Regions from separate parts of the Herbaspirillum seropedicae genome, predicted to be linked through region 2. Evidence: predicted binding sites of a transcription regulator. Region 2 holds the regulator's gene; each other region holds the start of a gene.

Region 1 (10,614 bases), 1.4 Mb from region 2:
GGCTTCATCGCCCTGACCGTGGTGGGCGGCTATCTCTTCCTCAAGAGCCGGCGCAAGATCCTGCTGCTGGTCTCGGTGCTCATCGCCGGCAGCCTGGTGGTGGGGCTGATTCCCTCCGAGTGGTTCCATCGCATGGACACCATCGAACGGGTCGGTGGTGACAGTTCGTTCATGGGCCGGGTCGTGGCCTGGAAGCTTTCCACCATCCTGGCCTTGCAGCATCCGCTGCTGGGTGGCGGTTTCAAGTCGCTGGAATATTGGCCGGTGTGGACACTGCTGTCGCTGGATTTCCATATGCTGTCCTTCTTCCCGACCGGCGATGCGGTCCCCGACACGCGCGGCGCGCACGCGGCCCACAGCATCTATTTCCAGGTGCTGGGCGAGCATGGCTTCCCGGGGCTGCTGCTGTTCCTGTGCATCCTGGTCACCGCCTTCCGCAAGGCGGCCCGCGTGGCCCGCACCGCCACCGAGGTGGGCGCGCCGGAATGGATCGCCAGCCTGGCCACGGCGCTGCAGCTCTCGCTGTTCGCCTACTGCGTGGGCGCGGCCGCGCTCAGCTTTGCCTATTTCGACATGACCTACACGCTGTGCGCGCTGATCGTGGTCCTGGAAAAACGCATCCTGCCGGCCTATCTGCCTGGCCAGGGCAAGCCCGGAGCGCTCGCATGAACCAGAACGTCATCAAGGCCGTGCTGATCCTGCTGGTCATGTTCGACCACAATGAATATGCCCACCAGCTGTTCCCCCTGTTCCTGACCGGGTTCGCCTTCCATGTCCTGGGCTTCCTGGCGCTGCCGCTGCTGCGGCCTGCGCCGGCGCTGGACTGGGACTATGTCGGCAAGATCGTCTGCCGCTACTACTATCCCTTCCTGCTGATCGTCTGCGCCATGGCTGCGCTGACCATGGTCACGCAGGCCGGGGTGTCGATGGCGGCAGCAGGGCGCTTGCTGCTGGCGCTCTACAGCGGCAACAACGACGCCCTCAAGAACGCCACCCAGATGGCCTTGCTGTGGTTCCTGCCGTCCTTGCTCTCCCTGCTGCTGCTGCGCGCCTTCATCGATGCGCGCGGCCCGGCGCTGCGCCGCATCTGCCTGCTGGTGCTGTTGGCGGCGCACCTGGTCATCGGTCCGATCGCACCGCTCATCCGCGACTATCTGCCGCTGGGCCTGCTGCCGGCGGTCTATGCCTTGCCCTTGTGTTATCTGCTGGTGTGGCTCAACACCCATTGCAGCGCGCGGCTGGGCCCGCTGGCGGGGGTCTTGCTGACCGGGCTGGTGTTCGTGGCGGTGAAGGCTGCGCAGATGGCGGCGGGGCTGAGCCAGGAGCTGGGGTTTGCGCTGGTGAGCGACTATCGCAGCCTGCCGGCGCTGTTGCTCAACGACCTCGAGTCGGTCTGCGGGGCGCTCATGCTGTTCCAGGCGGCGCGCCTGCGCCTGCCTGCGCTGCTGGCCTGGGGCGGACAGCATACCTTGCCGGTCTACCTGATCCATCCCTTTGTCGCCCTGGTGGTGTACCGGCTCTGCGAGAAGGGCTTGCCGCAGGTGGGGCAGGGCGGCAAGTTCGTGCTGTCCATGCTGGCCACGATGATCATCAGCATGGGCCTGGCCCACGGGCTCATGCGCATGGGCTGGGTGCGTCGTTTCGTTTTTCCTGGCGATGCAGAGACCTTGCTCGGCAGGAAGTGAATTCTCATTTTTTTATAAAAAACGTTTGCAATGAACAAAAAATCCCTTATAATTTCATTCTTTCGCGGCTGTAGCTCAGCTGGATAGAGTACTTGGCTACGAACCAAGGGGTCGTGGGTTCGATTCCTGCCAGCCGCACCAGATATAAAGGGTCCATCGCAAGATGGGCCCTTTTTTCTTTGTCCCTCCGCCTTTCCCCCGCCTTTTCCGCTGCTGCGCATCACGATGCGGCTGCATCCGTCGTTTGTTCCTAACTTCCTGTTATCTTGCGGCAACTTTCAACAAGGTCGGCTATCGTCTGCGCGCGACATTTTTCTCATCCTTGTTGACGAAATATAAACACTTGCTTATCCTGCCACTCAATCAGCCGGCGCGACCGCGTATTGCGCGTTTGGTTCGGGGGAAATCTCACTTCATTGACGACAACAAAAAGGAAAGTCCATGCGGCCTCAACTCGTGCGCTATGCAAGCTACATCCTCGCCTCCACCCTGTTGCTGGCAGGCTGTGCCAGCCGTCCCGTGGCCGATACCGCCAGCGTCCCGGCGGCGCCGGTAAACAGCGAGTACCGCATCGGACCGGGCGACAACCTCAACGTCATCGTCTGGCGCAATCCCGAGGTCTCGCTGGTGGTGCCGGTGCGTCCGGATGGCAAGTTCTCCACGCCCCTGGCCAATGACATCGAGGCCAGCGGCAAGACTCCCAAGGAAGTCGGCGCCGAGATCGCCAAGGCCTTGTCGGCCTATATCACCGATCCGGTGGTCACCGTGGTGGTGACTGGCTTCTCGGGCATCTACAGCGACCAGATCCGCGTCATCGGCCAGGCCGCCAAGCCACAGGCGCTGCCCTATCGCAAGGAAATGTCGCTGCTGGACGTGGTCATTGCCGTGGGCGGCACCACCGAGTTCGCCGCTGGCAACCGCGCCAGCGTGATCCGCCTGGTCGACGGCAAGCAGACCAAGATCGCCGTGCGCCTGGACGATCTGATGAAGGATGGCGACATCTCCGCCAACCTGGCCATGCGCCCGGGCGACATCCTGGTCATCCCCGAAAGCATCTTCTGATCGGCGCGGATCAGGTCGCATCGCCTGACCTGGTCCCGCTGTGCTTCTTCCTTGGCCCGCCCGCTGGCTGCTCAGTTGCTCTTGCCAGCGGTGCGCGGCATCACCGAAAACTGCGGTCCCAGGCCATAGTCCGGCTTCACCGAGCGCCGCATGAACCTCTCCCAGGCCTGTCTGGCTCCAGGCGCGTCGCTGTCGACGCTGTAGGCCAGGGCCGGCTGCAGGTTGGAGGGAAATCCGGCCGGCTGGCTGGAATAGCCCGTCATTTCTCCTCCCCGTAATTTCAGCAGCTGCGCCATGGCGTCGCTGGCGCAGGCCGTCTGCGCCAGCGCCGGTGCGTTGTCGCGGTAGTTGGCCGCCAGCATGGCCTGGTAGGCCTGACCCAGGTCGGTGTAGAGCGGCGCGTTCTGGTCGGGCCGCACCGGGATGCTGTAGGCCGCGCCGAAGATCCAGCAGTAGCCCGGGTGCGTCATCCGCGCCACTGGGAAGGCCGCCTTGTAGCGCAGCAGCGGCAGGGCTTCCTGGTATCCAAGATCATTCAGGTAACCGATTGAGGATGTGAAGAAATCATCCATCCAAGGCGCAATCCCGGTGTTGCCTTGGTAGACGATGGCGTTATCGACGATGATGCCCAGGCGATTGGCCTGGCTGTTGTTGACGTATTGCGCGGTGTACCAGTCCAGGTTGTTCTTGACGATGTCTTGCAGCTCCTTCTTGAGCGCATCGTCGTCGGGCGTGATGTAGGCCGCCTGGCCCAGGCTGCGCAGGGTCCAGGCCTGGTCGCGCACCTGGCTGCGATGCACCAGCCCCTGGGCGTAGCCGCGATAGGCGGGATTGCTCTTGAACACCGCCCAGGTGGCCCAGAACTGCAATTCCTCGAGCTGGTAGTAGTCGCCCGTGAGCAGGTAGGGCAGGTAGTTCATGGCCGGCATGTGGGCTGAATCGGCGATGTTGGGATTGCTGCAGCCCTGGCAGGGCGGGAAGGCTTCGCTCTTGCCGGTGCGTGGATTGCGCGCATCGCCGGGCTGGCCCAGCAGGGTCAGGGCGGGGAAGCGCGCCAGGCTCACCGGACGGTCGCTGCTGCGGTCGCGGTAGTGGATCGACCAACTGCCTGCCAGGTCGCCGGTGCCCAGGCTGGCCTCGCGCGCACGGCGGTCCATGCTGAGCAGCCAGAGCACGTTCCAGCCCGGCAGCAGGCCGATATCGGGGCGGCCCCCGGTGGTGGGCATGGCCGGGTTGGCCACGCCGGCGCCCATGGGTTCGGTCTTGGGACCGGTCCAGGCGCTGGCCAGGTCGCGCAGGGCCTTTTCGGCCACCATGCTGCTGCGGTCATAGTTGGGCAGGGCGCGGCTGGCGATGAGGTAGGCGGTGTCGCTGCGCACGTTGACCTGCGGCGCGGTCCCGCGCCAGAACACCTTGCGCCAGCGCGTGTGGTGATAGTGGGTCAGGCCGCTCTTGTCGTAGACGCTGTGGCCATCCAGGTCGATGTGGACGTCGTAGCTGAAGTTGCCCGGCGCGGCCTCGAAGGCCCAGTCGTTTTCCACCGTCACGTCGATCCGTACGCCGCCCTTGCGACCATAGTCGCGGATGGCGTAGCGCACCTGCAGGTGCGGATGCGGCCGGTTCTGGGCGTCCAGCAGCGGCGCATTGACCAGCCATTCGGTCACCACCGCACCGTCCAGCCATAGCCGGTAAGCCCCCTGCTGCAAGCCCGGGCGCGGGCTGGCGCGGTAGCTGCGGCCATCGATGGTGATGGCCACGCTGGCGTCGAAGGGCTCAGCGAGCAAGGCCTTGAGGCGTTCTGCGGCCAGGCTGGATGCCTTGCCCCTTGCCTTTTCCGCTCCTGGCTCTGCGGACTGCGCCGGCTGGCCCGGCGCAGCCTCCATCTTCAGTTCCAGCGGCTGGCCTTCGCCCAGCACCGGCAACACCGTCGACAGGATGGCGTGACGCACCGAGCCATCGGCATGCCTAGCCTTGATGTCCAGTTGCAGGGGCAGGTCCTGGCCGTCCGCAAGCTTGAGCCTGACGGTGCTGTCACGCTTGAAGTCGCCAGGCTTGAAGACCTGGCCGAAGGTGAGGGCGACCTCCTTTTGCTCGGTCCGGGCGGTATTTTCGATGCGTACCGAGGGCAAGCTGGGGATCGTATCAGCGCTGGCGGCCTGTGCCGGGGGCAGGCCGGGCAAGGTCATCCAGGCCAGTAGCAACAGGGAGCCGCGCAGCTGCCGGAATTCTTGACACAGACCCATCATTTTCCCCTTGAAAATTTCATAAGCCATTGATTTTAATGATATTTAATTGTTGGCATGCCGATTGCTTAGTGTTGTGGCGCCCAACACTTTTTTTATTATTAAATCTATCATGAAAAAGTTTTCTTCCCTGCTGGTTTCTTTTGCTGCCGCAGCCAGCTTCATGGCCGCCGCTCCGGCCCACGCGACCCTGACCACGGTGACATCGGCTTGGCAGCAAGCCGCGTTCGACCTGCCCACCATCGATGCCAGCGCCACCGTCCAGTTCAATGGCTTCAATGCCTCCCTGGGCAAGCTGATCGGCGTGACGGTCAAGTTCATCATGGATGAAACCCTCACCGACACCATCTACAACTTCAACACCCACGCGGTCACCGTGGGCAATCCGCGCCCGGTCTTTGCGACCTCGACCATTACCGCCACCGGTCCCCTGGGCCTTTCCACCGTGAACCAGTTGACCACCACCCCGCAATTCGCTGGCGTGGTCCCGGCTGCGCCCTCGCTGGGCAGCTTCGGCAGCAAGAGCATCAGCAACACCGTGACCGGCATCCAGTCCGGCCCGGTGACCGTGAACGGCACCCCCGCCTCGCTGGCCGCCTATATCGGAGGCCAGAACAGCGTGACCATCAATGTCGATGGCGAAGGCAGCCAGTCCGGCTCCCTGCCGCCCAACGTGATGAATGGCTACTCGGCCAGCGCCAACGGCATGGTCTACCTGCAATACATCTACCAGGTGCCGGAACCCGCCTCCATGGCCCTGTTCGCCTTGGGCCTGCTGGCGCTGACCCAACTGCGTCGCCGCAAGTCTTCCTGAGGATCAGGCCGCCAGCGCCCGCAAGGGGCGCACGGCTCCTGGACAAGGGCGCTGCCGAACCGGTAGCGCCCTTGTCGCTTTTGGGGAGGGGGCGGGAGTGGGTGCCGGTTTTCTTTACACCTGCCTTGGGGCTGCTTGCTAAGTACTTGTTTTTTCTATCATTTTTTTCTGGCCCGGTCCTTGCTATGGTGGGATTGACAACAACTTTCTGTCATCCCGGCACAATCAGAGGAGTGGGTATGAAAAAGCAGATTTTCTCCATCGTCGCCGCCATTCTGGCTTGCGTCGCTATGTCCTTGCATGCACCCGCCCAGGCCGGTGCGATCCTCAATACCAACTGGCAGAGCGCGGCCTTCAATCTGGCCTCCATCGATGACGACACCACCTTGAGCTTCCACGGCTTCAACTTGGGGCTGGGCAGCCTGATCGGCGTGGTCATGAAATTCAGCTTGTCCGAGACCCTGTATGACCGGGTCTTCAATCTGGGCTCCAAGGCCAGCAACATCGGCAATCCCAGCCAGATCTTCGCTACCTCCATCATTACCGTGTCCGGTCCCCTGGGCCTGCAAAGCGTCAACCAGTTGAGCACCACGCCGTTCCGCGGCAAGGTCCCGAGCGGCCTGAGCACCATCGCGACGGCTTCGCTGAGCAATCATCAGGTGGCTCCGGTGCAGCTCAATGGCACCCCGGCCTCGCTGGCCAGCTATATCGGCGCCAACCATCAGGTGACCATCAGCGTGGATGGACTGGGCGTGCAGAGCGGCTCGCTGGCCCGCAACGTGCTGACCGGCTACGACGGCACGGCCAGCGGCGTGGTCTACCTGCGCTACATCTACCAGGTGCCCGAGCCTGCCATCCTGGCCCTGTTCGGCCTGGGCCTGCTGCTGCTGGGCGTGATGAGCTGGCGTCGTCGCCAGGGCTGAAGCCTGGCTTGCCACTTAGTCCACCTAATCCATCTAGTTCATCGCCGTGACGCCGTGCGCCTGACCAGCGCACGGCGTTTTTGCTGGCGCCTGCGGTGTCAGCGTTCCAGCCGTGTCAGCCAGCGCAGGCAAGCTTGCGCGAGCTGTTCCCGCCAGAGGCGGGTGGAAAAGGTGTGGTTGGCCTCGGGCAGGTCGATGCGGGTGGTGCGAGAGGCCAGCAAGAGCGCTTCCCAGCGGCTGCCCGGCGTGGCCAGGTCGGCAAACTCGCGCGCGGTCAGGTCCGCGCCCGACAGGATCAGCAGCACCGGACCGCGAAAGCGCTCATAAGCCTGTTGCAGCCGTATCGGCAGCAGCTCCGGGGTGGCCGCAGGGGGGCTGGCGGCCCGGCGCCACTGGCCGAGCAAAGAGCGCAGCGCTGCCACCGCATTGAATTGCCCGCGCAGGATCTTGTTCCACAGGTCAGGACTGGTCAGGCGCGCGCGGTAATAATGCTTCAGATAGGCCTGGGCCTGGCCGGCCTCCGTACGCGCCCAGGGGTTGACCAGCACCATGGCGCGCACCCGCGCATCGGCGCTGGCATGCAAGAGCGCCGCCGAGGCGCCGTCACACAAGCCCCACAGCACCACGCCGTCCAGTCCGGGCTGGGCCTGGAGCAAGCCGTCCAGAGCGCAGTCGATGTCCGCCGCTACGCCTTCGAAGCCGGCCGCTTCGCCCTGGCTGTCGCCCATCCCACGGAAATCCATGCGCAGCACCGTAAAACCGGCGGCCGCGAAATGGCGCGCCAGCAGGGTGAATTGACGATGGCTGCCGGCGCGATACTGTGCGCCGCCCACCAGCATGAGAATGCCGGGCCGCCGCACGGTGGCCTGCGAGAGTGCGGTCTCGGGCAAGGTCAGGATGCCCATCAGCTGCTGCCCCTGGCACTGGAGCGGACAGACGCGTTCTTCATAGGCCATGGGCATGCTCCAGCGTGGTTCGCACCCAGGCGCAACTGGCCTCGATCAGGGCGGGGCAGGTAGTCACCTCCGGGGTAGACCAGAAGGCCGGCCCCGTCACTGTCTGGGGCGTGAGCGACCAGGCCTGCGCCAGCCGGGCGCTGCCCGGGGCCAGCGGCAGCGCCGCGTCGCGCACCAGCTCCAGCCAGTGCAGCGGCAGTCCCGGCGGCGGCAGCGCAGTAGCCTGCAGGCCATCGATGCTGGCCACCAGTGCGCCATTGAGTTCATAGCCCCCCACTTCCAGCAATTGGCCTTGCTGCAATTGCGCACGCAGGGCGGCCACGCTGTTGGCCGGCTGTCCGCATGCACTGCCCAGGCCCGCGGCCAGTTGCAGGCGCAGGAACTGCGTCATGTAGGCCTGCGCATCGGCCAGCGGATTCCACAACAGCAGCAGCGCCAGGTCGGCTGCGCGCAGGCGCGCCACCTCCAGCGCCAGCAGGGCGCCCAGACGCAGCCCCCACAGTCCGACCGGCGCATGCACGCGCTGTTGCAGCCAGTCGATGGCCAGGCCGATATCGTCGCGCCACACCGCCCAGCTGGCCTCGGCCAGTTCACCAGCGCTGTCGCCGCAACCATAGAGGTCGATCAGCAAGACCCCCACGCCCTGCTGCGCCAGCGCCTGGGCTTGCAGGGCGGCCATGCGACGGCTGCGGTTCATTTCCTCGGCAAAGGGGGCGACATAGACCAGCCCGCCAAGACAAGGCCGATGGGCGGCGGGGGCGTGGTACAGGCACAGCCGCTCGCCGTGCGCGGCGCTCAGGTAGAACGGCAAGGGCGCGGCGGCGAGCGGTTTCATTGCGCCAGCTTGCCTTCGACTAACGCGGCGAGCGCACCGACGGTCTCGAAATGGGTGGCCTGGATGTCGTCGTCGTCCAGGTAGACGCCAAAGCGCTCCTCCAGCGAGGCCACGATATGGATCACTGCCGCCGAATCCAGCTCGGCCACGCTGCCTAACAGCGGCGTCTCGCGTTGCCACTGGGTGCAGCGCTGCTGCAGTCCCAGGGATTCGCCCAGCAGTGTCCTGATCTCGGCAAGAATATCCATGGACGTGCTCACAGCTGGGCCAGCAGAGCGCGCGCCTGCTCGTTCTGGGCGCTGCCCTTGGGGCTGGCCAGGATCTTTTCCAGCTCGCTGCGGGCGCCGCTCTTGTCGCCGGCCTTCACCAGCGCCTGGGCCAGGTGCAGGCGGATATCCATGGCCTCAGGGGCGGCCGCCACGGCCTTCTTCAGCAGTGGCAGGCCGCGTTCGGTATGGCCTTTCTCGACCAGCATCCAGCCCAGGGTATCGATCACCGGGGCGCTGTCACTTGCCGCCGCATAGGCTTTTTCGGCCGTCGGCAAGGCGCGTGCATCGCCTTCCTGCTGATAGGCCCAGGCCAGGTTGTTGAGCGCTCCGGCATTGTCCGGTTGCTGGCGCAGCGCCAGCTGGTATTGCTCGATGGCCTGCTTGTTCTGCTTGCGCGAGAGCGCCGTTTCACCCAGGTAGAGATGCAGGGCGAAATCCTTGGGATGGCTCTTGAACCACTGCGCGGCCAGCGTATCGGCGGCCGCGTCCTTGCCCGCCAGCAGTAGCGCGCCGTGCAGCTTCATGAGCAGGCGCACGTTTTCCTTGTCGCGCGCGAAGGCCTGTCCGAAGGCCGCTGCGGCCAGTTCAGGCTTGTTCTGGAAGGCTTGCAGATTGCCTTCCAGCTCGTAGCCCACCAGTGCCTGGGCGGGGCGCTTCTGCATCTGCTGGGCGATAGCCAGGGCCTTGGCCGGCTCGCCGTTCTGGCTGAAGAGGGTGGCGCGGAAGATCTCGGCATCGGTGTAGTCGGGCTGGATCTCCAGCGCCTTGCGGGCCGCGTCGGCGGCGCCCTGTACATCCTTGGCGCTCTGGTAGAGCGAGGCCAGGCGCAACTGCGTCGGCGCCGAATCCGGCTGCAGCGTGGCCAGGCGCTGGTAGCTGGCCAGCGCACCCTGGGTATCGCCACTGGCGAACTGGGCCTGGCCCAGCATTTCCAGCGCCACCGCATCGCCGGGATTGCTGGCCTGCAGCTTGCGGGCCATGGTCAGGCCCTTTTCCTTCTGGTCGGTCAGCAGGTAGCGGGCGATCAGCTGCGCGCTGGCCTGCACCGATTCCGGATTTTCATTGACCGCCCGTTCCAGCCACTGGGTCGCTTCCTGCGGATGCCCGTTGCGCTCGGCCAGGGTCGCCAGCGCGGTCATGGCGGGGATGCTCTTCTTGTCCGTGGCCAGCACTGCCTCAAAGCGCTTGCGCGCCAGCTCGGGCTGGTTGTCCTTCAGATCGAGCTGGGCCAGGTTGGCGGTGGCGGCAAAGAAGCTGGGATCGATCGCCAGCGCCTTCTCGAAGGCCTTGCGGGCATTGGCGTAGTCGTTCTGGGCCAGATAGACGCCGCCCTTGAGGTTCTGCACGATGGGGTTGGCGGGCTGTTCCTTTTCGGCTGCGTTGGCGGCGGCCAGCGCCTTGTCGTATTCCTTCTGGCGCATGTGCGTCATCACCAGCAGCACGCCCGCCTGGGACGACTTGGTATCCAGGCTGGCGGCAGTCTGGAACTGGGCGGCGGCGCTGTCGGTCTGGCCGCGTCCCAGGTTGCTCAGGCCCAGGCCCATGTGATAACGCGCGCTTTGCGGCGCCAGCGCGCTGGCCTTTTCATAGTAGTCGGCGGCCTTGGCGAAATCCTTGTTCTCGATGGCGATCTCGCCGGCCAGGGCCAGCAGTTCGGCATCCTGCTGGCCGCTCTTGAGGGCTGGTTCCAGCGTGGCGGCGGCCTTGGCCTTCTGGCCATTCTTCAGTTGCGCCGACGCCAGCAGCTTGCGGGCGTAGTTGTCATCGGGGACCTTGTCCAGGTACTTGCCCAGGCTCAGCTCGGCCTGCGGCATCGAGCCCAGCGCG
Region 2 (10,614 bases):
GAAGCTGGATGAAGAGAGCCTGCTGCAATTCCGCGACCGCTTCAAGCTGCCGCTGAGCGATGAACAGTGCCGCGCGCTGGCCTTCTACAAGCCGGCCGATGACAGTCCCGAGATGAAGCACCTGCATGCGCGCCGCGCCGCCCTGAGCGGTTACCTGCCGCGCCGTCAGGCGGGCCAGGCGCGACGCGCGGTGCCGCCGCTGGCGGCGCACAGCAAGTTCGCGCTTGAAGCCGATGGCAAGGAGATGTCATCCACCATGGCGCTGGTGCGCCAGCTCGGCAACCTGTTGAAGGACAAGGACTTCGGCCAGTACGTGGTGCCCATCGTGGCTGACGAGGCGCGTACCTTCGGCATGGCCAACCTGTTCCGCCAGGTCGGCATCTATTCGTCGCAGGGACAGCTGTATGAGCCGGAAGATATCGGCTCCATCCTCTACTATCGCGAAGCCAAGGATGGCCAGATCCTCGAGGAGGGCATCACCGAAGCCGGAGCGATTTCCTCCTGGACCGCTGCGGCCACTGCCTACTCGGTGCATGGCACGCCGATGCTGCCCTTCTACATCTATTACTCGATGTTCGGTTTCCAGCGCATCGGCGACCTGATCTGGGCCGCGGCGGACCAGCGTGCACGCGGCTTCCTGATCGGCGCCACCTCGGGGCGCACGACCTTGGGCGGCGAGGGCCTGCAGCACCAGGATGGCAACAGCCTGGTGACGGCAGCCTCGATTCCCAACTGTGTTTCCTACGATCCGGCCTATGCGTATGAGCTCGCGGTGATCCTGGATGAGGGCATGCGCCGCATGATGGAACGCGGTGACGACGTGTTCTACTACATCACCGTTACCAATGAGAACGAGGCCCAGCCCAGCCTGCCTGAAGGCGTGCAGGACGGCATCCTGCGCGGTCTCTACTGCCTGGCGCGCAAGCCGCAGGCGCAGGCGCGTCTGCTGGGTTCCGGCCCTATCCTCAAGGAAGCCGTGGCCGCGGCAGCGCTGCTGCAACAGCACTGGCAGATCGAGGCCGAGGTCTGGAGCGTGACCAGCTATACCGAGCTGGCGCGCGATGGCGTGGCGGCACAGCGTGCGCAGCGCCTGGCGGGCAGCGCTGCGTTGCCGTATGTGACGCAGCAGTTGCAGGGCAGTGCTGTGCCGGTCATTGCGGTGAGCGACTATATCCGCACCTTGCCCGAGAGCATCCGCGCCTTTGTGCCGGCACCGTATGTGACGCTGGGGACGGATGGGTTTGGCCGCAGCGATACGCGGGTGAACCTGCGCGACTTCTTCGAGATCGATGCGCGCTGGATTGCTTACACGGCCTTGTGCGAAGTGTGGGGTGATGATCGTGCGCGGCTGCAAGAAGCAGCGCGTACATTGGGCATCGATACGGCCAAGCCCTTGTCGTCCACGGTATAGGGCGATAGATGAACGGCGGCTGGCCGGATTGAAAATCTCTCATCTGGCCCCGCTGCGTGTTTGCTATAGTGAAAACCGCCTGTGCATCACAGGCGGTTTTTTTTATCGGCCCGTGATGCACCCCGTCCATGAGCCACATTGAGGAGTACACCCGATGGCAGCACCCCAAGCACCCAAACGCATCGCGCTGGTCACCGGCGCAGGTTCCGGCATTGGCCGGCAGATCACCTTGGCGCTGCTGCGCGAAGGCTATGGCGTGGCCCTGGCCGGACGCCGCCAGGACGCCCTGGAGGAGACCGTCAGGCTGGCCGGCGAAGACGGCCCCAATGCGCTGGTCGTGGCCGCCGACGTGACCGACCCGGCGTCGGTCAAGCAGCTCTTCGCCAAGACCCGCGAGCGCTTCGGTCGTCTGGATATGCTGTTCAACAATGCCGGCATCTTCGCGCCGCCCGTGTCGCTGGAAGAGCTGAGCGTGGAGCAGTGGAAGGCAGCGGTGGATATCAACCTGACCGGCGTCTTCCTCTGCTCCCAGGAAGCCTTCCGCATCATGAAGGACCAGTCGCCCCGCGGGGGCCGCATCATCAACAACGGTTCCATCTCGGCGCATGCACCGCGTCCGTTCTCGGCCTCCTATACCGCGACCAAGCACGCCATCACCGGCCTGACCAAGGCCACGTCGCTGGATGGCCGCGCCTACGATATCGCCTGCGGGCAGATCGACATCGGCAATGCCTCCACCGACATGACCACGCTGATGAAGAAGGGCACGCTGCAGGCCGACGGCTCCACCAAGGTCGAGCCGACCATGGATGCCGAACATGTGGCCCGCGCCATCCTCTACATGGACAGCCTGCCGCTGGAGGCCAATGTGCAGTTCATGACGGTGATGGCGACCAAGATGCCCTACATCGGGCGTGGTTGATTCACGATGCCAGGGGCCGCGATAGGCCAAAAGAAAAACGCGCCGCCAGGAGAATCTGCGGCGCGTTTTTTATAGCGTGTGTATGCGGCTTCAATCCGCTCCACCTTTCATGCCCTGCCACTCCGGCGTGAGCTGCATGGAGATCCCGAACATGTCCAGCACGCGCCCCAGCGTATGGTCCACCATCTCTTCCATGGAAGCAGGGCGCTGGTAGAAGCCGGGCAGGGGAGGGAAGATCACGCCGCCCATCTCGGTGACGGCGGTCATGTTGCGCAGGTGCGCCAGGTTGAAGGGAGTTTCGCGCACCATCAGGACCAGGCGGCGGCGTTCCTTGAGCACCACATCGGCTGCGCGGGTGATGAGGTTGTCGGACAGGCCATGCGCCACGGCGGCCAGGGTCTTCATCGAACAGGGCGCCACCACCATGCCGGTGGAAGCGAAGGAACCGCTGGCGATGCAGGCGCCTACATCACGCACGTTGTGCACCACGTCGGCCAGCGCTTCCACATCCTTGCGCCGCATGTCCAGCTCCTGGTGGAGATTGAGCACGCCGGCTTCAGAGACCATCAGATGCGTTTCGATCTGGCCATGCTTGCGCAGGTGTTCCAGCAAACGCACGCCGTAGATGGCGCCGGTCGCGCCGGTGATGGCGACGATCAGGCGCTGGCGCGGCCGGCTGGAAGAAACGCTCACGGGAGCTTCAGGCGCGAAAAAGATCAGCCCTTGATCAGGGTCTGCAGTTCGCCCGAGGCGTACATCTCGCTCATGATGTCGGAGCCGCCGACGAATTCACCCTTGATGTACAACTGGGGAATGGTGGGCCAGTTCGAGTATTCCTTGATGCCCTGGCGCACGTCCGGGCTTTCCAGGACGTTTACGGTGACGATGTTCTCGGCGCCGCTGGCCTTGAGCAGCTGGATGGCCTTGCCGGAAAAGCCGCATTGCGGGAATTGCGCGGTGCCCTTCATGAACAGCACGACAGGGTTTTGGGTCACGGTTTCTTTGATCCAGGATTGGACGTCGCTCATGGCTATGCCTTTAAAAATGGGATTGCCGACATTATAGGGAAAAGCCGCCGCGTGCGTTGGAGTCGGACGGGCGACTTGTCTTGCGGTTGGTGAAATATTGTCTTCGGGAAATGCTTTGTATCAAAATCATTTTCCTGATCCGAAGGGCTGTGGAAAAGATAAGGTCGCCATCGGCGCCTTCAAGTCGAAGCCCACCGCGAAGCCCACCGACGAGGTAAATTATTTATATCCTATGCGGATTTTCTACCGGGCAATGATCGCCGGTGCGGGGACATGAATGAAAAAGGGCGCTTGCGCGCCCTTTGCTCATGAAAGCTTGAAGATCAAGGCATCATGCCGCGCCGGCGACCGCGTCGTCCGGGGCTTCTTCAGGCAGGCGCTTGGCCATGGAGTGATGTTCCTGCAACTTGTCCTTGTGCTTGATGACCTGGCGATCGAGCTTGTCGATCAGGGCATCGATGGCTGCATAGAGGTCGTGCGCAATGCTTTCCGCATGTAGATCCTTCCCCTTGATGTGGACGTTGATTTCCGCTTTTTGGCGCTTTTCCTTTTCTGTGAGTTTATCTACGCTCAGGATCACGCTGACGTCGATCACGTTGTCGAAATGGCGCTTGATACGGGCCAGCTTGCTTTGCACGTATTCCCGGATGGCGGGGGTCAGTTCGAGGTGGTGTCCACTGATGGTCAGATTCATACAAGACTCCTATCGTGAAGTCACTGGAGGTTCGTGCAATTCATCCTTGCTGCAGCTGTACCACGGGCACGGTCTTCGTGTCGGATGGCATGGGCATCAGCGGGATGCTTGCCGGAACACAGCAACGGTACTGCAGAAAAACTGAGGAAAAACTCAGAGGGACTTGCGGAGATTGACTGGCGGAATCTTCAACACTTCGCGGTATTTGGCGACTGTGCGTCGCGCGACCACCATGCCTTGTTCTGCCAGCATATCCGCAATCTTGCTATCGGATAATGGGGTCTGCGGGTTTTCGGCTCCTATCAACTGTTTGATCAGCGCCCGTATCGCGGTGGAGGAAGCTTCGCCTCCGGTTTCAGTTGCGACGTGGCTACCGAAGAAGTACTTCAACTCAAACATGCCATGCGGTGTGAGCATGTATTTCTGAGTTGTCACGCGAGAGATAGTGCTCTCGTGTAGACCCAGTGTATCAGCAATTTCACGTAGCACAAGGGGGCGCATGGCGACTGCCCCATGTGAAAAGAAGTTTCTTTGACGTTCCACAATGGCCTGCGCGACGCGCAAAATTGTATCGAAACGTTGCCGCATGTTCTTGATGAGCCACTTGGCTTCCTGCAACTGCGAGGATAGCGATCCTTCGCCCTTGGCCTGCTTGAGCGCGCTGGCGTACATGGCGTTGACGCGCAGCTTGGGCATGACCTCATGGTTGAGCATGACCTGCCAGCCGTTCTTTGTCTGTTTGACAATCACGTCCGGCACGACATAGTCGGAGGCATCGCGCGCGAATTCCGCGCCGGGGTGCGGACGGCACTGGCGGATCACGGCCTGCGCTTCACGCAGGTCTTCGTCATCGCAATCGAGCGCCTTCTTGATCTTGTTGAAGTCGCGCTGCGCAAACAGCGGCAGGTAATCTTCCACGATCTTCAGCGCCAGCCGGCGCGTGACGAAGGGCACCTTGGGCAGGCGGCGGATCTGCAGGGCCAGGCATTCGCCAGCGCTGCGCGCACCCACGCCCGCCGGGTCCAGGCTTTGCAGCAGCTTCAGCGAAATGGAGAGTTCTTCCAGGTCCACGCCCAACTCTTCGGGCAGGCGCGCGAGGATGTCTTCCAGCGGCTCTTCCAGATAGCCGCTGTCGTCCAGCGCATCGGTGAGCAGTTCCAGCAGGGCGCGGTCGCGCTGCGTGCGCGCCGTCACGCGGATCTGTTCCAGCAGATGTTCGCGCAGGGTGATTTCGTGCGCTTCCAGCTGGGGGCGGGCGTCTTCGTCATCGGGCGACTTGCCGCTGCGGGCCACATCGTCGAAGCTCCAGTCGGAGTCGCCGCTCACGCCCTCGGGGGCGGTGTCCTGGTACTCGAAACTGGATTCGCCATCGGCCGCTGCGGGAGCGGCTTCGCTGCTGGCCTCACTGCCGGTGGTCTCGCTCACGCCGCTCGAGGGGGCCGCCGAGACGGCGCCATCGGCCAGCAGGCGCACCGAATTGTCGAGCGCGTCGTCGAGGCGTTCCAGCAGGGGATTGTCGGTCAGTATCTGCTCCAGCTCCTGGTGCAATTCCAGCGTCGACAGTTGCAGCAGTCTGATCGACTGCTGCAATTGCGGCGTCAATGCGAGATGCTGCGAGGTACGTAACTGGAGCGACTGTTTCATCTTTCTTTCTGGAAGCGGCGTGGCCCGCTGGTTGCAATGCCGGTGTCCTGGTCGTTTGCGCCTGTGCCTGGGTTACATGCGGAAGTGCTCGCCCAGATAAACGCGGCGCACTGATTCGTTGGCGATGATCTCTTCCGGGTTGCCGCTGGCCAGCACGGTGCCCTGGTTGATGATGTAGGCGCGATCGCAGATGCCCAGGGTCTCGCGCACATTGTGGTCGGTGATGAGCACGCCGATGCCGCGTTCCTTGAGGAAGCGCACGATGCGCTGGATCTCGATCACGGCAATCGGGTCGATCCCGGCAAAGGGCTCGTCCAGCAGCACGAAGCGCGGATCGGTGGCCAGTGCGCGGGCGATCTCGACGCGCCGGCGTTCACCGCCCGACAGCGACAGGGCCTGGCTCTCGCGCAGCTTCTCGATCTGCAATTCGTGCAGCAGGTTGTTCAGGCGCCCTTCGATCTCGTCGCGGGAGAGCGGCTTGCCGTCTTCCTGGCGCAGTTCCAGCACGGCGCGGATATTGTCTTCCACGGTCAGCTTGCGAAATACCGACGCTTCCTGCGGCAGGTAGGACAAGCCCAGCGTGGCGCGCTTGTGGATGGCCAGGCGCGAGATGGGCTCTCCGTCCAGATCGATTTCGCCGCCATCGGAAGGCACCAGACCGACGATCATGTAGAACGAGGTCGTCTTGCCAGCGCCGTTGGGGCCGAGCAGGCCGACCACTTCGCCGCTGCGCACCTCCATGGAAACGTCGCGCACCACCTGGCGCGCCCCATAGCTTTTCTTCAGGCCGCGCACGACCAGCGAGCTTGCTGCCATCTTACTGATCCTTTCCGGGCTGGGTGGGCTGCGGGGTAGCAGGCTGGGCGGGCTGGCCCGGCTGCGCCGGCGGCGGATTGCGAGGCTGGATCACGGCCGTGATGCGGCCCGCGCCCGGCTTGCTCTGGCCGCTGGCAGTATTGTTGACCGAATAGAATTCGGCGCGGCTGTCGTAGGAGATGAACTCGCCATTGACTTCGTCGGTGATGCGCTTGCCATCCATGCGCTGGATATGGGCGCGCTGGAACAGCTTGGAGACTTCGGTCTGTTCCGAGTATTCGATGCGTTCGGCCTGGCCTTCGATCCACAGGTCGGGGCCGCCGTCACGCTTCTGGCGGAAGGTCGCCAGCGAGCCGGGGGCAGCGTAGAGCACGGCGTTTTCATAACCGTACTGGTCGGTGGTGAGCACCACGCGGCCGGCCTTGATGATGAGGGTGCCGCGGGTCATGACGACGTTGCCGGTGAAGGTCTTCACCTGGCGCACGTCATCGTAGACCATCTGGTCGGCTTCGATGTTGGTGGGCTTGGTGGTGTCGGCCTTCTCGGCGCGCGCCACGCCACTGAGGGCAGCCAGCATCAGCAACGGAAGTAGCAATGAGCGTTTCATAAAATCCTGTCTGGTCGGGTCTTGGCGTTATTGTTCTGACGGAATATCGGGGGGCGCGAATCAGTATGGTCAGCGTTTCTTCGGCGTCGGTTCGTAGTAGCCGCGCACATTGCCGAACAGCTGCACGACCTGGGTCGCATTGTTGGCCACCATGCCGACCCCGTTGAGGCGGGTCGTGCCCATGGTCATGGCCACCGGCTTGTCGGTCTTGACGATCTCGTCATCCGGCAACAGCAACAGGTAGTCCGAGACCACCTGCATCTGTTCGCGCCCCTTGTAGGGCGCGCGGATGGCGTTGGCGTTGCCGTACATGTGGATCTGGGTCTGCTCATCGGTGACGCGCGCGGTATCGGAATAGAGCTCCATGGGCGGCTTGCCCTGGTCCAGGTTGTGGACCACCGGCTTGGTGATCTCGAAGGAATCGTCGGTCGGGTAGTGCACCATCTTCACGCCCGACATATCGTAGCGCGGCAGGCCGTTCGGCCCCATTTTCACGTAGCTGAAGTTTTCCAGATAATAGTCGGGCTTGCCGCGCGGACGTTGCGCGGCCTGCTGGTCGCCGGCCGCGCGCATGGACTGCAGCACCCACAGGCTGCCCAGGGCAGCGCCGATGAGCAGCACCAGGATCACGCCGATGCGGATGCGGTCGGCCGCACGTTCGCCGCTGCGCCCGCTCATGCCAGGTACGGCGCCAGCGCCGCCTCGTAGTTGCCCTGCGCGGCCAGCACCAGGTCGCAGATCTCGCGGACGGCGCCATTGCCGCCGCTGGCCTGGGTCACGTAGTGGCTGCGCAGCTTGACCTCGCGGTGGCCATTGGCCACGCAAGCCTTAAAGCCCACCCGCGTGAGCACCGGCAGGTCGATCACATCGTCGCCGAGATAGCCGCATACATTGGCGTTGAGGCCGGTATGCTGCAACAGCTGCTCGAAGGCCTGGCGCTTGTCATGCACGCCCTGGAACACATGGGCGATGCCCAGATCGCGCGCGCGCCGCAGCACATAGGGCGACTGGCGCGCCGTGATGATGGCTGCGGCGGTGCCGAACTGCTGCATCAACTTGATGCCATGGCCATCGAGCGCGTTGAAGCGCTTGAAGGCCTCGCCGTCTTCGCCATAGAACAGACCGCCGTCGGTGAGCACGCCATCGACGTCGAAGATCATCAGGCGGATACCGGCTGCCTTCTCGAGGGCGGCTGCCGGCAGGGTGCTGGCGAAGGAGGGCGCGGTCATCAGATCACCTTGGCGCGGGTCAGGTCATGGATGTGCAGGGCGCCGGTCAGCACGCCCTGGGCATCGGTGACCAGCAGCTGGTTGATGCGGAATTCTTCCATCAGCTGCACCGCGTCCACGGCGAGCTGGTCCTGGTTCACGGTGCGCGGATTGGCGTGCATGATCTCGGCGATGCGGAACTGGCTGAAGTCCTGGCCGCGTTCGAGCAGGCGGCGCAGGTCGCCATCGGTGAACACGCCGATGGGGCGGAAGTCCGCATCCACCACGGCGGTCATGGCCATGCCCTTGCGCGTGATCTCCATGAGCGCCTGCGACAGCGAGACATCCGGGCTCACTGCCGGAATGGCGTCGCCGCTGCGCATGACGTCGCGCACATGGGTGAGCAGGCGACGGCCCAGCGCGCCACCGGGGTGGGAGCGGGCAAAATCTTCTTCCAGGAAGCCGCGCGCATCCAGCAGCGAGACCGCCAGCGCATCGCCCATGGCCAGCGTGGCCGTGGTGCTGGCGGTGGGGGCCAGGTTGAGGGTACAGGCTTCCTTGTCCACGCCCACGTTCAGATGCACGTTGGCCATGCGCGCCAGGCTGGAATTGTCATTGCCGGTCATGGCGATGATCACCGCGCCCATGCGCTTGACGATGGGCATGATGGCCATGAGCTCGCCCGTTTCCCCGGAATTGGAGATGGCGATGAACACATCATTGGGCGTGACCATGCCCAGGTCGCCATGGGCGGCCTCGGCCGGATGCATGAACAGCGAGGGCGTGCCGGTCGAGGCCAGGGTAGCGGCGATCTTGCGGCCGATATGGCCGGATTTGCCGATGCCCGAGACAACGGCGCGGCCATTGCACTGCAGCAACAGGTGGACGGCCTGGGCCAGCGGTTCGCTGGCGTCGTCGCCAAGGCGGTTCTTCAGGGCCAGGATGGCATCGGCTTCGATCTGCAGGGTCTGGCGCGCCAGTTCGATGGCGCGGCGGGCGGCCCCGGCCGAAAAAGATGCAGGCGTGGTTTTGTCATCGGTTACACTCATAACCGAAGTATAAACGAATTAGCAAAGCAAAAAACTTGCCAGACAACTGGCCAGATGTAAGGAAATGCTGACATGCGAACCCGCGGCAACCCGCCGCATCGCAGCGCAGCAGCGTGCCACAGGGGATTGCCGGCCAGCGGAAGCCGTGGACGGCGACAGTGCGGAGGTCGTCCGGGAGGCGTTGCGAAAATGGTGGCTACCCAATGGTTGCATGAAGCAATATGCTTCCGACCTGGACTGGCGATGAAGTAAAGCGCTTCATCCCGGTGCGTGCCGCCGGCAGGCGCAAGGGGGGCGATGGCGGTCGCGCTACAGACAAAATAATTATCATCGTTACAAGAAACTGAACCAGACATGTTTTCCGGACTGGAACTGACCTTATTCCTGCTGGCTGCCGCAGTGCTCGGCGTGGTGGCCTTCCGCATGATGCAATTGCCGCCGATGCTGGGGTACCTGGTAGTGGGCATCATCATCGGTCCCCACGGCCTGGGCTTTGCCGAGGACAATGAAACCACCCACGCCCTGGGCGAGTTCGGGGTGGTGTTCCTGATGTTCTCCATCGGCCTGGAATTTTCGCTGGCCAAGCTCTCGGCCATGCGTCACATCGTCTTCGGACTGGGCGTGGCGCAGGTGGCCACCACGATTGCGGCCACCATGGTGCTGGGATGGGGGGCGGCGACCTTCCTGCCGCAGTTCTTCAACATCAGCTGGCAGGCGGCCTTTGCCTTGGGCGGCGCGCTGACCATGTCGTCCACGGCCATCGTCTCCAAGCTGCTCACCGAGCGGCTGGAGCTGGAGACTGAACACGGTCGTCGCATCCTGGGCGTGCTGCTGTTCCAGGACCTGGCGCTGGTGCCGCTGTTGATCGTCGTGCCAGCGCTGGCCAACGAGTCCGGCAACATCATGGTCACGCTGGGCTGGGCCGCAGGCAAGGCCCTGGTGGTGCTGGCACTGCTGCTGTTCTTTGGCAGCAAGCTCATGCGCGGCTGGTTCCGCATCGTGGTCAAGCGCCGCTCGCAGGAACTGTTCATGCTCAACCTGCTGCTCATCACCCTGGGCGCGGCATGGATCACCGAAAAGGCCGGCCTGTCGCTGGCGCTGGGCGCCTTCATCGCCGGCATGCTCATTTCCGAGACCGAGTTCAAGCACCAGGTGGAAGAAGACATCAAGTCCTTCCGCGATGTGCTGCTGGGTCTGTTCTTCATCACCATCGGCATGCTGCTCAACGTGCGCAC
Region 3 (10,614 bases), 2.1 Mb from region 2:
GTCGGCAGTGATCGTGGCTTCGGCCTGCAAGCCGTCACCGGCGTGCTCATCGCCCTGGGTTTCGTCAATCTCCTGCCCGCTCCACTGGCGGCTCTGCTGGAAAAGCGCCTGCCGGCCCGCAACGTGCTCATGGCCGGCCCGCTGGTGCAGGCGCTGCTGGTGCTGGTGATCATGTCCTCGGCGCGCTTCGCACCCTATGCCGCCGCCGCGTCGGTATTTGCCGCGGTGATGATCTTCACGCATACCTTTGCCTTCGGTCTCATGGCCCGGCTCGACCGCAGTGGCCGCGCCATGGCCGCCACGCCCGCCATGCTGATGACCGGCGCGGCCATCGGCCCCATTCTCGGCGGCACGCTGGTACAGGGCTGGGGCTATGGCAGCCTGGGACCAGTGGCGCTGGCGCTGGGCCTGACGGCATCGTTCTGTTTCTCGCGGCTGCCGCGCGCCGCCGCCGTTCAACCTCAGGAGGCCCTGGCATGACCGCATCCTTGCAAGCACGTCGCCGGCATCGCTTCGTCGACTTGTCCATCTATCTCGAAAACGACGTGCTCTCCGATCCGCCGCCACTGGCGCCCAAGATCACCTACCAACAGCACGCCGACACCTTGCCCGAATTCATGGCCATGCTGCCCGGCACCCGGCCCGAAGACTATCCCGACGGCGAAGCCGCCGCCGCTGAATGGGTCACCCTGACCACGCACAACGGCACCCATCTCGATGCGCCCTGGCATTTCCATTCCACCCAGGACGCCAAGAACGGCGGCGCACGCCCCTCCATCACCATCGATGAAGTCCCGCTGGAGTGGTGCTTCCAGCCCGGCGTGAAACTGGACTTCCGCCACTTCCCCGATGGCTACGTCGCCACTGCCGCCGACGTGGAAGCCGAATTGAAGCGCATCGGCCATGTACTGGAGCCACTCGATATCGTCGTGGTCAACACCCGCGCCGGCTCCCGCTATGGTCACCGCGACTATCTCGGCGCCGGTTGCGGCATGGGTTATGAAGCGACCATGTACCTGCTCGAACGCGGCGTACGCCTGACCGGCACCGACGCCTGGAGCTGGGATGCACCCTTTTCCTATACCGCCCAGCGTGTGGCCGAGACCGGCAACAAGGCTCTGATCTGGGAAGGCCACAAGGCCGGCCGCGACATCGGCTACTGCCATCTGGAAAAACTGCACAACCTCGAAGCCCTGCCAGCGCATGGCTTCATGATCAGCTGCTTCCCGCACAAGATCCGCGGCGCCAGCGCCGGATGGACGCGCGCCGTGGCGATCTTCGACGCCGCCTGAACCTGCTTGCCACTGGAGTCATCATGAGCTTTCCCCCCATCCATCGCGTGGTCACCGGCCACGACGCCCAAGGCCGTTCCATCGTCAGCAGCAACGGGCCGCTGCCGACCGTCGTGGAAATCGCTGCTATCCCCGGCACCGTGTTCCACGAAGTCTGGAGTACCTTCAGCACGCCCGGCACGCCAGTGCAAGTGGACAACGGCGCTGATCCCACCGTGGGAGCGCTGGTGCTGTCTCCGCCAGCCCACGGCACGCGCATGCGCTTCGTCGATATCCCGCCCGATACCGACGAGTTCCTCGCCCATGGCCATCACAAGATGCAGGATGCCTTTACACAGATCGGCGAAGCCCAGGCCTCCACGGTGCAGGCCGACTCACCGCATCCGCTGATGCACCGCACCGAGTCGGTGGACTATGGCGTCGTCATCGAAGGCGAGATGACCCTGGTGCTCGACCAGGGCGAAGTCGCGCTCAAGCCGGGCAGCGTGGTGGTACAGCGCGGCACCAACCACGCCTGGGCCAATCGCTCGGGCCGGCCCTGCCGCATGCTCTTCATCCTGGTCGATGGCCGTTATGAGGCCGACATCGCCGCCCAACTGCGCAAGGAGGGCTGAGCCATGAAACTGGCCACGCTCCCCGATGGCAGCCTGGATGGCGCCTTGCTGCTGGTCTCCCGCGACCAGCGCCATGCCGTGCCGGTGCCGCAGATCGCCGCCAGCCTGCTGGACGCCGTGCAGCGCTGGGACCAGGTACAGCCCTTGCTGCAAGAACGTTACGAAGCCCTCAACCAGGGCGGTCTCACTGAGGCCATCGCATTCGACCCGCGCCAATGCATCGCCCCGCTGCCGCGCAGCCCGCAATGGCTGGATGCCTCGGCCTTCCTCAATCATGGGCGGCTGATGGAAGAGGCGTTCAAGACGCCACCGATCCCGCATTTCGACACCGTGCCCGTGATGTACCAGGGCGCCAGCGATGATTTCCTCGGCCCCTATCAGGACGTGGCGCTGCCCTCGGAAGAAGATGGCATCGACTTCGAAGGCGAATTCGGTGTGATCGTCGGCCCCGTCCCCATGGGCGTGCAGGCCAGCCAAGCCTTGCAGGCAGTGCGCCTGCTGGTGCAGATCAATGACTGGAGCCTGCGCGCCCTGGGACCGCATGAGATGAAGACTGGCTTCGGCTTCCTGCAGGCCAAGCCTTCCACCGCCTTCGCTCCCATGGCCGTCACCCCCGACGAGCTCGGCCCCGCATGGCGCGACGGCCGCGTGCAGATGCGCCTGCAGGTACAGTGGAACGGCCAGCCGTTTGGCCATCCGCACGGCGGCGAGATGAATTTTTCCTTTGGCGAACTGATCGCCCACGCCGCCCGCAGTCGCCGGCTCACCGCTGGCACCGTGATCGGTTCGGGCACGGTGTCGAACCAGTCGCGTGCGGCAGGCTCGGCCTGCATCGCCGAACGCCGCGTCATCGAAAAGATCGACCACGGCGACATCCGCACCGGCTTCATGCGCTTTGGCGACGAAGTCAGCATGCAGGCCTGCTTTGACGATGGCCGCAGCGGGCCCTTCGGCCTGCTGCAACAACGCGTGGTGCCAGCACGATGAAGATCCTCGTCACCGGCGCAGGCGGCTTCATCGGCGCCACCCTGGTTGCGCTGCTGCGGCAGCGCGGGCAAGCAGGCGGGCGGCGCATCAGCAGCCTGGCCGTGCTGGACCGGCAACTGGGCGAGACTGCGCCAGACATGGTGCGCATCGAAGGCAATCTGCAAGATGCGCAGGTGCAAGCACAGATCGTCGCCTTCGGCGCCGACCTGTGCTTTCATCTGGCCGCGCTGCCCGGCGGCGCCGCCGAGGCCGATCCCGCGCTGAGCCGGCGCGTGAACCTGGACGCCACGTTGGACCTGTTCGAACTGCTGGCCCGGCGCGACCCGGCCACACCGCCCCCAGTGGTGGTCTACGCCAGCACCATTGCCGTCTATGGCCTGGACCTGCCCGATCCGGTGACCCCGGCCACACCGCCCCGCCCGGCATTGATCTATGGCGCGCACAAGCTGGCTTGCGAAATCCTGCTGGCCGACTACACCCGGCGCGGCCTGCTCGATGGACGTTCCTTGCGCCTGCCCGGCATCGTGGCGCGTCCGCGAGCGGCATCGGGGCTGGTGTCAGCCTTCATGAGCGAGCTGTTGCATGCACTGGCGGCGGGCGAGCTCTTCACCTGCCCCGTGGGGCCGCAGGCGACGGCCTGGTGGATGTCGGCGCAGCGCTGTGCCGAGAACCTGCTGCACGCAGCCTCGATGGACCCGACCCGCGACCCCGAAGGCGCAGCGGCGCGGGTCTGGCCTTTGCCAGTGCTGCGGCTGTCGATCGCGCAAGTGGTCGCCACGCTCTCGGCCTTGTATGGCGTGGATGGACAGGCGCTGGTGCGCTATGCACCGCAGCCGCAGGTGGAAGCGGTCTTTGGCCGCTATCCCAGGCTGGATGACCGGGCTGCGCGGCAGCTTGGGCTGCGTGATGATGGGTCGGTGCAGGAGATGGTGGAGCGGGCGCTCATATCCCGGGGTTGAGCACTGCCGACTAGGCTGTTCAAGATCGCAACAATGATCCGAATGAAACGCGGCTTGAATGGACCTCTTACGAGGAACAGAATCAAGATGACCTTAATTGTCACTTAATGGCCGTAACGATCCGCTGACACCCTTCATGCCAATACGGGGGCGCATAGCCCGCGAAATTGACCTGTCTTCCTTTTTCTTCGAAGGCAGAGAAGCGTGATGCCGATCAAGCAGAGAAGGGCTTGTAGAAAGGCTTGCGACCGCGTGACAGCGACCTCAAAAAAACTCACTTATCCGGTGACTACAAAATTTGTCGCAGATCATAATCGTTGAACGAAATGCTTGAAAAGAAATAAGCAACTCGCTAGCATTGATTTGACCTATCGATAACATTCGGGGAGTTATTGTCAGGTTGTGAACAAGGGGGGCTTTGTTCACCCACCGTCTCACTGAATCTGCAACGCTATCTAGCCTACGGCATGATGCGGATTCAGTGAGACGGTGTCGTTTTGGAGCTGAGTAAAACTCATCAATCATCTTGGCTCGGCAGTGTTGCCCAATAAGTGATGGGCGCTAAATTATTATGCTGATGGCAGCGTGTCCATGAAGTGGCTGTTTACTAATTCATGATCCTGAGAGCTAAGGCAGTTCCTGTGCGGATCTTGAATTGTGGTCATCAACTGCCAGGAAAAAACGGCACAAGCACCAGCAAGGTCAGTAGTCCGGCGGCGTTAAAGGAGGGGGAATGCGCAACGTCTACACGACTCATACGGGGCCGCTCGCGCGAGGTGAGCATGCTTGCCCTTCAGGCAGAGGGGAATGCCTCCAACACGATCTCGAGCGCTGGCGCCTGCGCCTTGTGAGTTCCAGTGTGTATCGCCGGTGGGCGACGTACCTGGCAAGCTCGTCGATCACGCAACTGTTTCGGTGGGTGAAGGGGAGAATGGCCCTCGTCATTGGAAGTGCTTGCACCACTTCATTCAAGATCGTCTGATTGTCCCATCCCGATTTCGTCGCAAACAGCTTCTCGTGTCAGCTCCGTTTCATATCGAGAAGACTTGGCGCGGCCTAAGCTATCTAAGCTATTCAGAAAATATTAGTCCGACCGATTGAAGCAAGCTGTTCATGAAGCGAGTTCTAACTAAATGAGGGATTGGAGCGATGCATGAAGAGGGATCTTGAAGAAAGACATCGTCAATCACAGGCCGAGAAATCCGTAGGCCGTCAGTTTCCCAGGCTGCTCCGAGCGACCCTGGACTCTCTGGATAGCCAGATTGCATTGATAGACCGTGCCGGGGTGATCCATTACGTCAACAAGACATGGTGTGAATTCGGGATCGAGAATGGCATTCCTGCTGGCTACAGCTGGATCGGCGTCAATTATCTCGTCGTCTGCCGTTCGGCAGGCGACCGTGGCGATGGGGATGGTCGAGAAGTCTACGAAGGTATCCGATCCGTTGTCGAGTCTGGCGCACCATTCTTCCAGTATGAATATCCCTGCCATAGCCCAAATGAGCAGCGCTGGTTCATGATGCGCATAGCTCCTGTGTTGGGGGCGGAAGATTTCTTCGTCATCTCTCACGTCGTCATCACAGGACGTAAATTGGCTGAACAGCGCGTAGAGCGCCTGAATGAAAAGCTTGCGCTGCTGGCCGTCACGGATAAATTGACCGGCTTGGCCAACAGGATGAAGCTGGATGAAGTACTTGATAACGAAATAAATCGTGCTGATCGATATGGAAAGAATTTATCGCTGATACTGCTGGACATTGATCACTTCAAGGAAGTGAATGACAATTTCGGGCATTCGACGGGCGACGCCGTTCTGGTCCGTATCGCGGAGATTTTGCGGGCTAACGTGCGATCCTCAGACCTGGCAGGTCGTTGGGGCGGGGAGGAGTTTCTGCTCATCTTGCCGGAATGCGACATGGAGGATGCCGCGCGCATGGCCGAAAAACTAAGATTGCTGATAGAGAACTATAACTTCGTACCTGTCGGTAGGCGCACATGCAGCTTTGGCGTTGCGGCCTATCAAGCAGGACATGACCGTACTACGCTTCTGACCTTGGCTGACCTGGCACTCTATCGGGCAAAAAATACCGGTCGCAATCGCGTTGAAATCGCCGCTAATCTCGAATCAGCAGTGAGTCACAGAGATTGCAACATCTAGGCATGGCAATCACAAGGCAAATATGCAGGGTGCAGAACTCTACTTAAGGCCTGTTGCTGGCATGCGCATCAAGTTCTTTTTGATGGCGCTCAGAACGGTGTGTCGAGGTCGTTGACAGACAAGATTCAGCGAGAAAAATAAGTCCTTGTTTCTGCGGGCATTGTTGTGCTGGCACTCGATTTGCTAAATGGAGTGGGTCATCTTGACTCAACTTCTTTAGGAGATACTCAGATGTCCATCCAACGACTTTCCCTCAATGTCAGCCTGGCCGCTATCCTCATGGGCGCCGCCCTTGCGCCGGCGCATGCCGTCGTCATCGATACCACATCACTCTGGGAGGGAACGAACCCCGTCCGCCACTTCGGCGGCAGCAGTTCCACCGCGACCTACGGTGAAACCTTCTTCGCACCCGGCGGAGCGCTCAAGAACTTCACGTTCTTTATCAATACTTTCGGCAAGAGCATTGCCGCCAGCGCCCGAATCTATGCATGGAGCGATCAGCCAAACGGTGGATCGGCGGTGGGCAAGGCGCTGTTCGACCGGACCGTCACGCTCAACAGCAACAGCCTGCAGTCTTTCACCTTCCATACAGGTGGCCTGGCGCTGAGCAAGAATGCGTCCTACGTGGCCCTGCTGACGGTGAAGGACGACGCTCAGCCCAGCGGTTCCTATTGGGGTATGCTCCCGCGTCGCTCCGGACTGCCTTATGACGGTAAGTTTGTTTTCTATAACAACAATGGAGATTCCTTCCGCCTCACCAACTCGACCTGGGATGGCCTCAGTTGGCCCAACTCGCTGGCCTGGAAAGCGACGTTCAACGATGTTCCTGAACCGGCCAGTATGGCCTTGCTGGGGATGGGGCTGTTCGGCTTGATGGCAAGCCGGCGCAGGAGCAAGTCTGCGCAGGCTTGAATAGTGCAGGTGTGAGCAGGGCGGAAGTGGCCGGCTGGTCCGGCCACTTCTGTTTTTTATGCGCGTGCAGTGCGAGTCTGCAGGGTGTGCTTCGTCAGCGTCTTCCAATTCGCTGCTGAAAGGCGGATCGACTTATGGGCGGTCTTGCAGCGTCAGATCCTACTTCTCCCTGCGCAAGGCAAACACCGCCCCCGCCAGCACAATGAATCCTCCGATGATGGCCTTCTGCCAGGTACTGGGCACCCCCGCCAGGATCAGCACGTTATTGATCAGCGTCACCAGCAACACGCCCAGGAGCGTCCCCATCACGCTGCCATGCCCGCCGGTAATGCGCGCTCCACCCAGCACGACGGCGGCGATCACGTCCAGTTCGCTGCCGACCAGGTCGAAGGGATTGGCCAGGCGCGTGCTGGACACATGCACGATCCCCGCCAGTCCCGACAGGAAGCCCGCATAGCCAAACACGAACAGATGCACCGAGCGCAGCTTGTAGCCCAGGCGCTCGGCAATGGCCAGGCTGCCGCCGACGGCGTAGACGGCGCGGCCCATGAGGGTGCGGTTGAGCAGCCACCAGGTCAGCACACTGGCCAGCACCAATACCAGCACGGTGGCCGGCAGCACGGCATGCAGTCCGTTGGCGGTGTCATGGCGAGCCAGCGTCAGCTTGCCGAAGCTGTCCATGGCATGGGGGATATTCATGAAGAAGACCGTGCCCACGAAGGTCAGCAGGATGCCGCGATAGAGATACTGCGTGCCGATGGTGACGATCAGCGAAGGCGCCTTGAGCCAGTCCACCAGCAAGCCATTGAGCACACCGAGCCCGGCGCCGCCGACCGCGCCGGCCAGCAGGATGACGGCGATGTGCGTCTCAGGGAACCAGGTCATCACCACCTTGGTGATGGAATACATGGTCAGCGCGGCAATGGCGGCGAAGGAGACATCGATGCCGCCGGCGGCCAGCACGATCATCACGCCCAGGGCGAACAGGCCCAGCGTGGTGCAGGCGCGGACGATGTCGAACAGCACCGCCAGCTGGAAGAAGGCGGGGTTGATCAAGGCCACCGTCAGCACCACCAGCACGATGAGCAGCAGGGTGAAGGCGGAGGGATTCTTCTTGAGCAGGGCGGCCAGGCTGGGGCGGCGCTGGACAGGTGCGTCGGTGCTCGCGTCGGCGGCCTGACGGGTGAGGGTGCTTGCGTCCATGACTAACTTTCCTGACTTTGCTCGGAGACCAGATCGTGGAACAGCTCGCTCTCGGCGAGTCCTTCCACGGCATAGCGGCGCACGATGCGGCCGCGTTTCATCAACAGCAGGTTGTCGCAGTTCTGCAGCAGCTCGGGCAGGTCGTCGCTGATGAGGATGACGCCCAGGCCGCGCTGCGCCAGGTCCTGGATGATGCGGTAGATGATGTCCTTGGAGCCCACATCCACGCCTACCGTCGGCCCATGCAGGATCAGCACGCGCGGGTTGATGGCCAGCCAGCGCCCGATCAGCACGCGCTGCTGGTTGCCGCCGGACAGCGACTGCACTGGCCTATCCACATCGGGCGTGGCGATCTGCAATTGCCGCACCGTGTCGGTGGAAAAGCGCTGGCAGGCGGCGGCGTCGAGTGCGCCGAACTTGCCGCGCAGCTTGCGCAGGATGGTGGTGACGATGTTGTCGCGGATCGACTTGTCCAGGAACAGGCCTTCGCTGATGCGGTCTTCGGGGACGTAGCCGATTCCATGGGTGATGGCGTCGCCGGGATTGCGCAGCGACAGCGGCTGGCCTTCCAGCGTGATCTGGCCTGCGCGGGCGGGTTCGACGCCGGCCAGCGCCAGGGCCAGTTCGTTACGACCTGAATCCAGCAGTCCGGTAATGCCCAGGATCTCACCCTGGCGCAGCGCGAAGCTGACGTCCTCGAAAGCGCCATGGCGACCCAGTGCGCGCACTTCCATGAGCGGCTTGTGCAGTTGCGCGTCGACGCGGTAGCGTTCCTGGCTCAGTTGCTTGCCGGTCATCAGCTGGCCCAGCTGGGCCTTGGTGAATTGCTGGATCGGGCCTTGCGCGACCTTCTCGCCATCGCGGAAGACGATGGCCTGGCCGCCGATGGCAAAGCACTCATCGAGCTTGTGGCTCACGAAGAGCACGGCCACCCCATTGGCGCGCAGGCCATTGATGACCTTGACCAGGGCATCGACTTCCTTTTGCGTGAGCGAGGTGGTGGGTTCGTCCATGATGACCATGCGCGCGCTGGTGGCGATGGCGCGCGCGATGGCGATCAGCTGGCGGGTGGCGATGGGCAGTTCGTCCACGCGGGTGTCGAGGAAGTCGGCGTCGGCGGGAAGATTGACGGCGCGCAGCGCCCGCGCGGCGGTCTGGTTCAGGGCGTGGCGGTCGAAGAGGCGCGCCAGCCGGCCCTGGTGATGCACCAGCTGTTCGCTCAGGGCGACGTTCTCGGCCACGCTCATGTTGGGTAGCAGGGAGAGATCCTGATAGACCGTCTCGATGCCCAGCGACAGCGAGGCCAGCGGCGTGAGCTCGGCCACGCGCTGGCCCTGGATATAGATTTCGCCTTCGCTGGGCGGCTGCGCACCGGCGATGATCTTGATGAGGGTGCTCTTGCCGCAGCCGTTCTCGCCCAGCAGGTGATAGATCTCGCCGGCGTGGATGGTGAGGTCGACGCCGCGCAGGGCGTGCACGCCCGCAAAGCGCTTGTGTATTCCTTGCAGGCGCAGGAATTCCTGGGCGGGCGCGGCAGAGACGCTAGAGGTGGTTTGACTGGTCATAGTGAAACGCGATGACGGAGGACATCCGCGGGCGTGACGGCAACTCGGCGCACGACGGATGTCCGGTGGGTCTGATCAGGCCGCGATCAGAACGCGTACTGCTTGTAGTTCTTCTTGTCCACTTCCACCCAGGCCTGGCCGGTGACGATCACGCCCACGCCCGGACCCTTCTTGACGGTGACCTTGTTGTAGCCGGGAATACCCAGGTCCATGCCGTCGGTGATCTTCTTGCCCTGCACCAGCATCATGGCGGCCTTGTTCATGGCCAGGCCGGCATCCTTGGGGTCCCAGAAGGCGATGCCGCCCACTGCGCCCGATTCCAGGAACTTGGCGGCTTCACTGGGCAGGCCAGTGCCATAAACGCAGACCTTGCCCTGCAGGCCGGCTTCTTCCACGGCGCGGCCGATGCCCAGCACATCCAGCGACGAAGAACCCTGGAAGCCCTTGATGTCGGGGTGCTTGCGCAGGATTTCCTTGGCCTTGGCGTAGGCCTTTTCGGCGTCGTTGGCCGATTCGTTCTTGGCGTCCACCAGGGTCATCTTGGGATACTTCTTGGCGGCATTGGCGGCCCCGCCATCGGCCCATTGCACCTGCGACTGGCTGCCCAGCGAACCGACCAGCGACGACCACTTGCCGGCCTGGCCCATGCAGGCCGCCAGCCGGTCGTTCAGGCGCGCGCCGTAGGCGGTGTTGTCGAAGGCTTCGATATCGACCAGGGTGTTCTTCTGGTTGTCGGCTTCATGGGTGACCACCTTGATGCCGCGATCCAGGGCGCGCTTCAAGACCGGTTCCAGCGTGGGCGGGTCCATCGAGACCACGGCGATGGCGTCGACCTTCTTGGCCACCAGGTCTTCCACCAGGCGTTGCTGCTGGGCCGCGTCCGATTGCGCCGGGCCGATCTGGCGGGTGGTCACGCCGGGATTG

Evidence for each region. The regulator sigma-54, encoded in region 2, starts transcription at its own class of promoters, with help from an activator protein. The targets are predictions, from matches to a motif close to TGGCANGNAANCTGCTTT.
Region 1: a site for sigma-54 is predicted at 5,044-5,061, ahead of ACP92_RS13805 (choice-of-anchor E domain-containing protein). Genes of this name have one in related genera too.
Region 3: a site for sigma-54 is predicted at 6,180-6,197, ahead of ACP92_RS05055 (PEP-CTERM sorting domain-containing protein). Genes of this name have one in related genera too.

What each region holds. Positions count from the first base shown of each region.
Region 1 is NZ_CP011930.1:3,145,710-3,156,323, reverse strand. It holds gene ACP92_RS13830 (putative O-glycosylation ligase, exosortase A system-associated) at 1-669, shown strand, start outside; gene ACP92_RS13825 (hypothetical protein) at 666-1,685, shown strand; tRNA gene ACP92_RS13820 (tRNA-Arg) at 1,750-1,826, shown strand; gene ACP92_RS13815 (XrtA/PEP-CTERM system exopolysaccharide export protein) at 2,127-2,747, shown strand; gene ACP92_RS13810 (RIFT barrel domain-containing protein) at 2,819-4,993, opposite strand; gene ACP92_RS13805 (choice-of-anchor E domain-containing protein) at 5,103-5,804, shown strand; gene ACP92_RS13800 (choice-of-anchor E domain-containing protein) at 6,044-6,727, shown strand; gene ACP92_RS13795 (hydrolase 1, exosortase A system-associated) at 6,826-7,683, opposite strand; gene ACP92_RS13790 (hydrolase 2, exosortase A system-associated) at 7,673-8,518, opposite strand; gene ACP92_RS13785 (acyl carrier protein) at 8,515-8,766, opposite strand; gene prsT (XrtA/PEP-CTERM system TPR-repeat protein PrsT) at 8,775-10,614, opposite strand, start outside.
Region 2 is NZ_CP011930.1:4,548,893-4,559,506, reverse strand. It holds gene mdeB (alpha-ketoglutarate dehydrogenase) at 1-1,411, shown strand, start outside; gene ACP92_RS19825 (SDR family oxidoreductase) at 1,566-2,333, shown strand; gene ACP92_RS19820 (UbiX family flavin prenyltransferase) at 2,424-3,026, opposite strand; gene grxD (Grx4 family monothiol glutaredoxin) at 3,050-3,361, opposite strand; gene hpf (ribosome hibernation-promoting factor, HPF/YfiA family) at 3,693-4,055, opposite strand; gene ACP92_RS19805 (RNA polymerase factor sigma-54) at 4,209-5,699, opposite strand; gene lptB (LPS export ABC transporter ATP-binding protein) at 5,772-6,515, opposite strand; gene lptA (lipopolysaccharide transport periplasmic protein LptA) at 6,517-7,122, opposite strand; gene lptC (LPS export ABC transporter periplasmic protein LptC) at 7,192-7,800, opposite strand; gene ACP92_RS19785 (KdsC family phosphatase) at 7,797-8,351, opposite strand; gene ACP92_RS19780 (KpsF/GutQ family sugar-phosphate isomerase) at 8,351-9,379, opposite strand; gene ACP92_RS19775 (monovalent cation:proton antiporter family protein) at 9,734-10,614, shown strand, end outside.
Region 3 is NZ_CP011930.1:1,116,417-1,127,030, forward strand. It holds gene ACP92_RS05025 (MFS transporter) at 1-480, shown strand, start outside; gene ACP92_RS05030 (cyclase family protein) at 477-1,292, shown strand; gene ACP92_RS05035 (cupin domain-containing protein) at 1,316-1,906, shown strand; gene ACP92_RS05040 (fumarylacetoacetate hydrolase family protein) at 1,910-2,893, shown strand; gene ACP92_RS05045 (NAD-dependent epimerase/dehydratase family protein) at 2,890-3,852, shown strand; gene ACP92_RS05050 (sensor domain-containing diguanylate cyclase) at 5,006-6,010, shown strand; gene ACP92_RS05055 (PEP-CTERM sorting domain-containing protein) at 6,242-6,922, shown strand; gene ACP92_RS05060 (ABC transporter permease) at 7,082-8,125, opposite strand; gene ACP92_RS05065 (sugar ABC transporter ATP-binding protein) at 8,128-9,690, opposite strand; gene ACP92_RS05070 (substrate-binding domain-containing protein) at 9,777-10,614, opposite strand, start outside.